DNA from 2 places in the Micromonospora echinofusca genome. Region 2 is predicted to be linked to the other one. Evidence: riboswitches for the same ligand, from Rfam matches in the RefSeq annotation. Region 2 holds a riboswitch; the other holds the start of a gene.
The links. Region 2 has a riboswitch for S-adenosylmethionine ahead of GA0070610_RS00335 (aminotransferase class V-fold PLP-dependent enzyme). Riboswitches for the same ligand answer to the same signal wherever they lie in the genome.
Positions count from the first base shown of each region.

Region 1: linked by a shared signal. The riboswitch ahead of GA0070610_RS12515 (ABC transporter substrate-binding protein) and the one ahead of GA0070610_RS00335 (aminotransferase class V-fold PLP-dependent enzyme) in region 2 are both predicted to bind S-adenosylmethionine.

Region 1 is NZ_LT607733.1:2,862,273-2,866,748, forward strand. Features, by position in the region: gene GA0070610_RS12505 (amino acid ABC transporter ATP-binding protein) at 1-721, opposite strand, end outside; gene GA0070610_RS12510 (amino acid ABC transporter permease) at 724-1,503, opposite strand; gene GA0070610_RS12515 (ABC transporter substrate-binding protein) at 1,544-2,410, opposite strand; SAM riboswitch class IV at 2,680-2,791, opposite strand; gene GA0070610_RS12520 (RraA family protein) at 2,881-3,612, opposite strand; gene GA0070610_RS12525 (MFS transporter) at 3,845-4,476, shown strand, end outside.
Region 2 is NZ_LT607733.1:67,037-71,853, reverse strand. Features, by position in the region: gene GA0070610_RS00345 (GroES family chaperonin) at 1-266, shown strand, start outside; gene GA0070610_RS30795 (hypothetical protein) at 365-532, shown strand; gene GA0070610_RS00340 (PrsW family intramembrane metalloprotease) at 596-2,086, opposite strand; SAM riboswitch class IV at 2,109-2,229, shown strand; partial or broken gene GA0070610_RS00335 (aminotransferase class V-fold PLP-dependent enzyme) at 2,276-3,564, shown strand; gene GA0070610_RS00330 (DMT family transporter) at 3,685-4,623, opposite strand; gene GA0070610_RS00325 (aminotransferase-like domain-containing protein) at 4,622-4,817, shown strand, end outside.

The sequences.
Region 1 (4,476 bases), 2.8 Mb from region 2:
GGAAGCGGCGCAGCCGGGGGTGCGCCGCCCGCTCGAAGATCGCGGCCGGCTCACCGGCCTCCAGCACCACGCCGCGATCCATGAACGCCACCGTGTCGGCGACCTCGCGGGCGAAGCCCATCTCGTGGGTCACCACCACCATCGTCATGCCACCGGCGGACAACTCGGCCATCAGCCCCAGCACACCCTTGACCAGCTCCGGGTCCAGGGCGGAGGTCGCCTCGTCGAAGAGCATCACCTGCGGGCGCAACGCCAGCGCGCGGGCGATCGCGACCCGCTGCTGCTGCCCGCCGGAGAGGTGCGCCGGGCGGGCGTCGGCCTTGGCCGCCAGCCCCACCAGCTCCAGGTGGTCGCGGGCGAGAGCCGCCGCCTCGTCCGCGTCGAGCTTGCGGATGCGGCGCAGCGCGAGGGTGACGTTGCGCAGCACGCTCATGTGCGGGAAGAGGTTGAACTGCTGGAAGACCATGCCCACCCGCTGCCGCAGGGCGTCCGGGTCGTCGCCGCGCACGCTGCGCCCGTCGAGCAGCACGTCGCCGCGGTCGGGCTCGATGAGCCGGTTGATCGTACGCAGCAGGGTGGACTTGCCCGACCCGGACGGGCCGATCACGCAGGCCGTCGCTCCGCGCGCCACGTCCAGGTCGACGCCGCGCAGCACCCGGTTCGCCCCGAAGGCGAGGTGCACGTCGCGGACGCTCAGGCTCACCGAGGTCGTCGTGTCGATGCTCATCGCTGGTTCCCTCCCGCCGCGCCCGGCAGCGCCAGGTCGAGGTCGTCGTCGTCGGCGTCGCCGGAGGTGGCCTGCCGGCCGTGCCGCAGCCGCCGGTCGATCCAGTTGACGGCGTGCGTCAGCGGGACCGTCAACGTCAGGTAGAACAGCCCGGCCAGCAGCAGCGCCGACTGGTTGCCGGTGTTGGCCGCGTAGTCCTGCCCGATGCGGAACAGCTCGCGCTGGCTGGCCAGCAGGCCGAGGAAGTAGACCAGGCTGGAGTCCTTGATCAGCGCGATGAGCTGGTTCACCCAGGCCGGCAGCACCCGCCGGATCCCCTGCGGGACGATCACCAGGCGCATCGCCTCGCCCCAGGACAGGCCCAGCGCCCGGGCGCCCTCCAACTGCGCGGCCTCCACCGACTGGATGCCGGAGCGGAAGATCTCGCCGATGTAGGCCGCCGCGATCAGCGACAGGGCCAGGATGCCGAGGGGATACGGGTTGGGTCCCCACACCTGCATCCCCAGCGGCGCCAGGCCGACCCCGATGAGCAGGATCGTCGCCGCGGCCGGCAGGCCGCGGAACACGTCGGTGTAGACCCGCGCCGGCCACCGCAACCATCGCGTACGCGAGATGCCGGCGACGGCCAGCGCCATGCCGAGCACCGAGCCGAGCAGGGCGGCGGAGATCGCCAGGATCAGCGTGTTGGGCAGCCCCACCGTCAGCATCTCGGGCAGCGCCTCGCGCATGGAGTCCGCGTCGAAGAAGGTCTCCCACAGGGTGCTCAACGGATCCATCGTCGCTCCCACCGCCCCGCTCGCTCGTCGTCGCTACGTCTCAGGAGGTGGCCGACGCCGAGACCGACGCCGACGGCACCGGGACCGTGCCGCTGCCCGGCGTGAAGTCGGCCGGGATCGGCCGGCCCGGGTAGTACTGGGCCTGCAGACGGCTCCACGTGCCGTCGGCGATCACCTCGTCGAGGCCCTTGTCCAGCGCCTCGCGCAGCTTGTCGTTGCCCTTGGCGACCGCGTACGCCGTCGGGGCCGGGCTGAGCAGCGTGGCCGCCACCGTGATCTTGCCGCCGCTGCCGGCGGCCGAGGAGTCGCCGATCTCGGCGGGGGCGATCCAGGCGTCGGCCGTACCGGCCTTGAGCTGGTTGATCGCGCCGTTGTAGTCGGGCACCCGGACCGGATCGAGCCCCTCGCCGGTGGCGTAGTCGTCCTGGACGGTGCCCTGCACGACCACCACCCGCTTGCCGGCGAGCTGGTCGAAGCCGGTGATCGACGAGCCAGCCGGCACGTCGAGTCCGAAGTGGCCGAAGTCGTAGCCGTTGCCGAAGTCGACGGTCTTCTTGCGCGCCTCGGTGATCGTGATCGAGGAGCTGCCGACGTCGAACTTGCGGTTGTTGACCTGCGAGAGCAGGGCGGAGAAGTCGGTGCCGACGAACTCCACCTTCAGGCCGACCTTCTGCGCGACCGCGACGAGCAGGTCGTTGTCGAAGCCGGTGAACCTGCCGTCCTTGAGGTAGACGTTCGGCGGGGCGTCGGTGAGCGTGCCGGCGCGCAGCACGCCCGGCTGGAGCAGGCCGTACGGGTTGTCGGCCGCGCCGGCCGCGTCGTCGCCGCAGCCGGTCAGGGTGGTGGCGGCGAGGACGGCGGCCACGCCGAGGGCGGCGGCCCGGGTGAGGGACGAGAGGATGCGCACAGGTGTCTCCGATGAGGTGTCTCCGGCGACGGGCACGGGCGTGCGTCGCCGACGGTGCGCCCGATGGGCGTACCGCTGGGATGGTTCCGGGAAGAGGGGGCGCGCCTAGCGCGCGTCGCCGGGGCGACAGGAGGTGGCGCAGACCCGCATCATGTCGATGTGGCGGCGCCGCGTCAGCGCCGGCGACGCCGGTGCCACGGCGGGAACCGCCGGTGGGGGGAAGGTGCGCAGGGACATGGCTCTCCTCGGTCGGTGTCGACCTGGGAACCAGGCCGCGCTTGCACCGGAGCCGCTCCGATGCCTGGTCTTCACCCGGGGCACCCCTGCGCGGACGAGGGTTGCCGGCCAGCGAGCCGGGGCTTGACGCTGGCGCTCATGACCTGCCGACGAGGCTAGCAGCCCGCCACGCCGGGCCGTCCAGCCGTTATGACCACCCTCACGCGCTCCCGCCGCCCCCGGGGTGGTCCCGGTCACTCCTCGATCGCCCCGCCGACGCGGCGCAGGTGCTGCCGGAAGGTGAGCCCGGGCTCGGCGGCGCGACGGGCCAGGTAGTCGGCGAAGGCGGTCTGCTCCCGCAGCGTCTCCCCGGCACGGATGCGCCGGGCCTGGAGCCGTTCGACGGTGCCGATGCGCTCCGCCGCCGCGAACAGCTCCGCGGCCCGCGCGGCGGGCAGGAACAGCAGCCCGTCGTCGTCGGCGACGACGAGGTCGTCGGCGGTCACCAGGTGCGGCCCCACCCGGGCGCTGGTGAGCGTCTCCGCCTCCCGCGGGTCGAGCCGGGCCGGCCCTGCCGGCAGGCTGCCGTAGCTGAAGACCGGCAGGCCGATCTCCACCAGCTCCGGCGTGTCCCGGTGCAGGCCCCAGACGACGAGGCCGGCGATCCCGGCCGCGACGCCCTCCAGGACCGCCAGGTCACCGACGCACGCCTCGTCGCTCCGGCCGCCGTTGTCGATGACGAGGACGTCACCGGGGGCGGCGGTGCCGTACGCCTCCAGGAACACGTCCACGCTGCCGTGATGGCGCACCGGCAGCACCCGGCCCACGAGGCGGTGACCGGGCACGACCGCCCGGATCCCGGCCGGCGCCGCGCGCGGGGGCACGCCGAGGCGTACGCAGGCGTCGGCGATCAGCGGGGTGGACAGCTCGGCGAAGCGCTCCCGCATGACGTCCTCCCGGCGGCGTGGTGGTTCGTGGGTCGTCATCGTAGGGAGCACGGGTGCCGACGCGGCGAGGTCCAATCCGGTGCCGCTGGCTCGGACCTAGACTGTCCACGTGATCCCGATCGAGGCCGTCGCCGTCGCCTACGGCCGCTGGATCACCCCCGACCTGCCGCTGTACGGCAACGACCACCAACGCTCCGACTTCGCTCCCTGACCGGCCCGGTGCCACGCCGCCCGCCGTTCACCTCCGCCACACCTTCGGGAGCGCTCCGCCATGCCCACACCCGACCACACCGGCGTCGTACCACCCGCCGCCGCCGACCCCACCGACACCTCCGCCGTCGCGGTGCTCCGGGCGCCACGGGCCGCCCGGGTCCTGGCGGCCAGCCTGCTCGGCCGGATCCCGCTCGGCGCGGCCCCGCTGGCCCTGCTGGTGTTCGCCCGCGAGACGATGACGCTGACCGTCGCGGGCCTGCTCGTCGGCGCGTTCACCGCCGGCACCGCCGTGGGCCAGCCGATGCTCGCCCGGATGGCGCAGCGCTGGCGACAGCCGCCGGTGCTGTGGCTGTCCGTGACGGCGTCGACGATCGGCTTCGCCCTCACCGCCGCGCACGTGAACCTGCCGGTGACGGTGTGCGCCGCCGCCCTGGCCGGGGCGGGCGCGCCGCCGTTCGAGTCGTGCCTGCGGGTGCTCTGGCGCGACCTGCTCCCCGCGCACCGCGTGCAGACCGCGTACACCCTGGACATCGCCGTCCAGGAGCTGATCTTCATCCTCGGCCCGGTGGTCACGCTCGCCGCCGTGGGCCTGGCCGGCCCGGCCGGCGGCCTGGCCGCCGCCGCGCTCCTGCAGGCCGTCGGCACCGCGTGGTTCGCCACGACCGACGCGGTGCGTCGCTGGCGGGGCGA
Region 2 (4,817 bases):
AGGGCAGCGAGGGTGAGCGACGCTCGACCGCCGGCATCGTGATCCCGGCGACCGCCGCCGTGGGCAAGCGCCTGGCCTGGGCCACCGCCGTGGGGGTGGGGCCGAACGTGCGCGCCATCGTCTCGGGCGACCGGGTCCTCTTCGATCCCGACGACCGCTCCGAGGTCGAGTTGCACGGCCGCGGGTACGTGCTGCTGCGCGAGCGCGACGTGCACGCCGTGGCCGCCGAGCGGGTGGAGAACGACTCCACCGGCCTCTACCTCTGATCCCGTCCCCGCCCCACCCGCCCGGATGAGGGCGTCGGTGCCGTTTGCGTCGCTCCCGGCCGGGAAGCCAGCCGCACCACCGGCCCTGGGGAGGGACGATGCCGGTACTCGTGAAGAAGATTCTGCTCTGGGGGAGCGTCGCGTTCCTGATCTACTTCATGGCCTTCCGGCCGGAGGGCGCGGCGGAGATGTTCAAGGCGATCGGGGCGGGACTGATGGCGATGGCGCAGGGCCTCGGTGACTTCCTCACCAGCCTGATGACCTGACGACCGGGGCCGGCCCGAGCGGGGCGGCCCCGGTCGCGGATCCGGGGTCCCCCGGCGTCCGCGTCAGTGGTGACCGGGGTGCCACGGCGCCGGTGGCTGCTGGCCGTACCAGCCGGGCGGGCCGAAGCCGGCCGGGTGCACCGGGGGCGGCGGCGGGACGAGCACCACCGGGATCGGCACGACGGGCTCGTCCGGCGCCTCGACCGAACGCTGCGTGCCGTCCGGGAAGCGCAGGTGGTAGCGCTGCCCGTCCCAGATCCCCACCGGCACCTGCGGGTCCCGGCCCACGAAGAACGACCGGTACGCGCCGATCGCCTCCAGCAGCTCCCGTTCCTCCCGCGCGGTCCGCTCCCGGTCGGCCGGGTGCCGGTCCAGGCCGCGCAGCGCGCCGTCGCGCAGCAGCGCCAGCCGGGTCGCCGCGAACTGGTAGCCGCGCATCGCCTTCAACCCGCCGTCGCCGGCCACCCGCTTGGCCCACACCCGGGCCGCGTGCCGCCGTCCCAGGCTGCTCAGCGCCGCCACCTCCGGCGGGGTGAGCCATCCCGCCCGGACGTAGTCGGGCAGGGTCCGCTCGGTGAGCCGCCCCTCCCAGGCCCGTAGCCAGACGGCGAGCCCGACCATGCCGAAGAAGACCGGCACCATCACGCCGATGAAGCCGTACAGCATGATCAGCGTCTCGCCGGTGGCCTGGGTGAGCGTCGGCAGCAGGTTCCAGAGCCCGTGCAGCATCATCGCCAGGAGCAGGCCGGCGAGCGGCGCGAGCACCCGCACCCACCGGTCGGCGGCGCGCGCGGCGATGCCCAGCCCCACCCCGGTCATCGAGGTGAACAGCGGGTGGGCGAAGCCGAAGAGCAGGATCCGGACGATGAAGATGGCGATGACCTGCTGGGTGCCGGTCGCCGGCCCGTACCGCTCCACGCCGCTGGCGTAGCCGTAGCCGCCCAGGTAGAGGATGTTCTCCACCATCGCGAACCCGACCGCGGAGAGCCCGCAGTAGACCAGGGCGTCGGTGATCCCGGAGATCTCCCGGCGGCGGAAGATCAGCAGCAGGATCGGCCCGAGGGCCTTGGTCAGCTCCTCGATGAAGGGCGCCACCAGCACCGCGGTCAGCGCGGTCGGCAGCCCCCAGTCCTCGAACAGCCCGGCCGAGAACTCGTTGACGGTCAGCGAGGCCGCGGTGGAGACGAACGCGCCCCAGGCGAAGCAGAAGATCAGGTACTTGAGGGGTTCGGGCTCGTAACGGTCCAGCCAGAGGAAACAGCCCACCAGCACCGGAACCGGGAGGATCGCGGCGACCACGCCGATCAGCAGCGCCTCGACGCCCAGGTTCTCCCCCAGCGTGAAGACCATGAACAGCGCGCACGCCGCGATGAACAGGACGGTGCCGGCCAGCACCAGGGCCCGACGCCACCCCAGCCGACGCAGCGGCATCCGGGGCCCGGCCCCGCCGGGCGGCGGGACGGCGGGCGCGGTCGGCGACGGCAGGGACGCGCCGGGCGGGGTGTCGGCCATGCGGTCAGCGTAGCCATCCCCGGCCGGCTGGTCCGGTCGCATCGACCCGGCTATGCTGCCGGCAGGTCACGAGCGCCAGCGTCAAGCCCCGGCTTGCTGGCCGGCAACCCTCGTCGAGTTCGCGGTGGGGTGCCCCGGGTGATGACCGGGCCCGGCCCGATCCGCGCGCCGGGCAAGCGCGGACCCCGCCCGTGTGCGCCCACCCGGGGTCCTGGACCCCGGAGGTCGGCCGTGACCGTCACCCTCGTACCCCCGCCCGCGCCGCAGCCGCCCGCCGTCGCCGGCCCGCTCGACGTGCTCGGCGTACCCGGGCAGGTGAACCTCGACTACGCGGCCACCGCGCCCTGCGCGCGGGCCGCGGCCGACGCGGTGGCCGAGCTGCTGCCCTGGTACGCCAGCGTGCACCGCGGCGCCGGGGCGCTGTCGCGGCGCTGCACCCTCGCCTACGAGCGCGCCCGGCAGACGGTCGGCGACTTTCTCGGCGCCCGCGCCGGCGACCACGTGGTCTTCACCCGCAACACCACGGACGCGCTGAACCTGCTGGCCCGGGCGCTGCCCGCCGGCACGACGGTGGTCACCTTCGGCGGGGAGCACCACGCCAACCTGCTGCCCTGGCCGCGCGGTTCGGTGCGGCTGCCGGTGCCCGGGGAGCCCGCCGGGGCGGTACGCGCGCTCGACGCCGCGCTCGGCGAGCTGCGCAGGCCGGACGCCGCCGGCCACCGGCCCACCCGCCCCGGTGCCGGACACGGGCCGCCCGTGCTGGTGGCGGTGACCGCCGCCAGCAACATGACCGGCGAGCGCTGGCCGGTGGCCGAGCTGGCCCGGGTGGCCCGGCGGCACGGGGCCCGGATCGCGGTGGACGCCGCGCAGCTCGCCCCGCACGTGCCGGTCGACGTCGCCGACCTCGACGTCGACTACCTCGCGCTCTCCGGCCACAAGCTGTACGCGCCCTTCGGCGCGGGGGTGCTCGTCGGGCGGGCGGACTGGCTGGACGCCGCCCCGCCGTACCTGGCCGGCGGGGGCGCCACCAGCCACGTCGGGGCCACCACCCACGACGTACGGTGGGCGACCGGCCCGGCCCGGCACGAGGCGGGCACCCCGAACCTGCTCGGCGCGGTCGCCCTGGCGGCGGTCTGCGCCACCCTGGCCGACGCCGACCGGGTCGCCCTGCACGACGCCGAGCAGGCCCTGCTGACCCGGCTGCGCGAGGGCGTCGCGGCCCTGCCGCACGTGGTGGAGCTGCGCACGTTCGGGCCGGCGGCGCCCCGGGTGGGCATCGTGTCGTTCGTGGTGGCCGGGACTCGGCACAGGTGGCGGCGGAGCTGGCCGCGACGTACGACATCGGGGTGCGCGACGGCCTCTTCTGCGCCCACCCGCTGGCCCGGCGGCTGCTCGACGAGGCGGCCGCCCGCAGCGGCCGGCGGGACCTGCCGCCGACCGCCCTGCGGGCCAGCATCGGCCTGGGCAGCACGACCGGGCACGTGGACCGGCTGCTCGCCGCCCTCGCCGCGCTGGCCTGACGGGCCCGGGCGGCGGCCGGGCCGGCCCGGAAGCCCACTCCGCCCGCAGCGGCAGGCCGGGCGGCCGGGCCGGCGGGCGCGCGGGGCCGGCGGGCGAGGCCGACGGGCGGCGCGGAGCCGTCAGGCCTGCTTCGCCACGGGTGCCAACGTGCGGCCGCGGGTGCGCTGGATCAGCACGACGCACGCCAGCACCGCCAGCGCCGCCGCGATCGAGGCGGGGGTGACGGCCTCGCCCAGCAGCAGCGCCGACCAGAGCAGGGTGAGCACCGGCTGCGCGAGCTGGATCTGGCCGACCTGCGCGACGCCGCCCCGGGCCAGGCCCGCGTACCAGGCGAAGAAGCCCAGGAACATGGAGACCGCGGTGAGGTATCCGAACGCGGACCAGGTGACGGCGTCGGCGTGCGGTGGGGCGGCCACGGCGGCGACGACCGTGACCGGCACGGTGACCGGCAGGGAGAGCAGCAACGCCCAGCAGATCGTCCGGGCGCCACCCAGCTCCCGGGCCAGCGCGCCGCCCTCGGCGTATCCCAGGCCGCAGAGCACGACCGCCGCGAGCAGGAACAGGTCGGGCGGGGCGAGCGCACCGCGCACCGCACCGCTGGCGCCGAGGAAGGCGAGCACCGCCAGCAGCCCGCCGGCGCTCGCGACCCAGAACAGCGCCGGCGGTCGCTCGCCGGCCCGCAGCACGGCGAACACGGCCGTCATGGCGGGCAGCACGGTGATGACGACCGCGCCGTGCGCGGAGGTCTGGGTGATGAGCGCCAGCGAGGTGAACAGCGGGAAGCCGACGACGACGCCGAGGGCGACGACGGTCAGCCGCCGCCACTGGGCGCGGGTGGGGCGCGGGGCGGCGGTGAGTCGCAGGTACGCCACCGCCAGCAGCCCCGCGCCGACGGCCCGGCCGAAGGCGACGAACCACGGGTCGAGCTGCTGCACGGCGACGCGGGTGGCGGGCAGCGACATGCTGAAGGCGAGCACGCCCAGCGCGCCGAGGGCGAGACCGACCGTCCGGTCCGCCGTTACCGCGTTCCGGACAGTAGCGCTACTCTTGTCGTTCATGAATGACGGTAACGCAGTCGAACGCGTCAGCCAAGATCTGCGCGGGCTCGTCGCCGTCGCCGAGCCCGGCACGCGGCTGCCCTCGGTACGCGAGCTGACCGCCCGCCACCACGCCTCGCCGGTCACCGTCGCCGAGGCCATCCGACAGCTCGTGGCCGAGGGTTTGATCGAGACCCGGTCGGGCAGGGGGACCT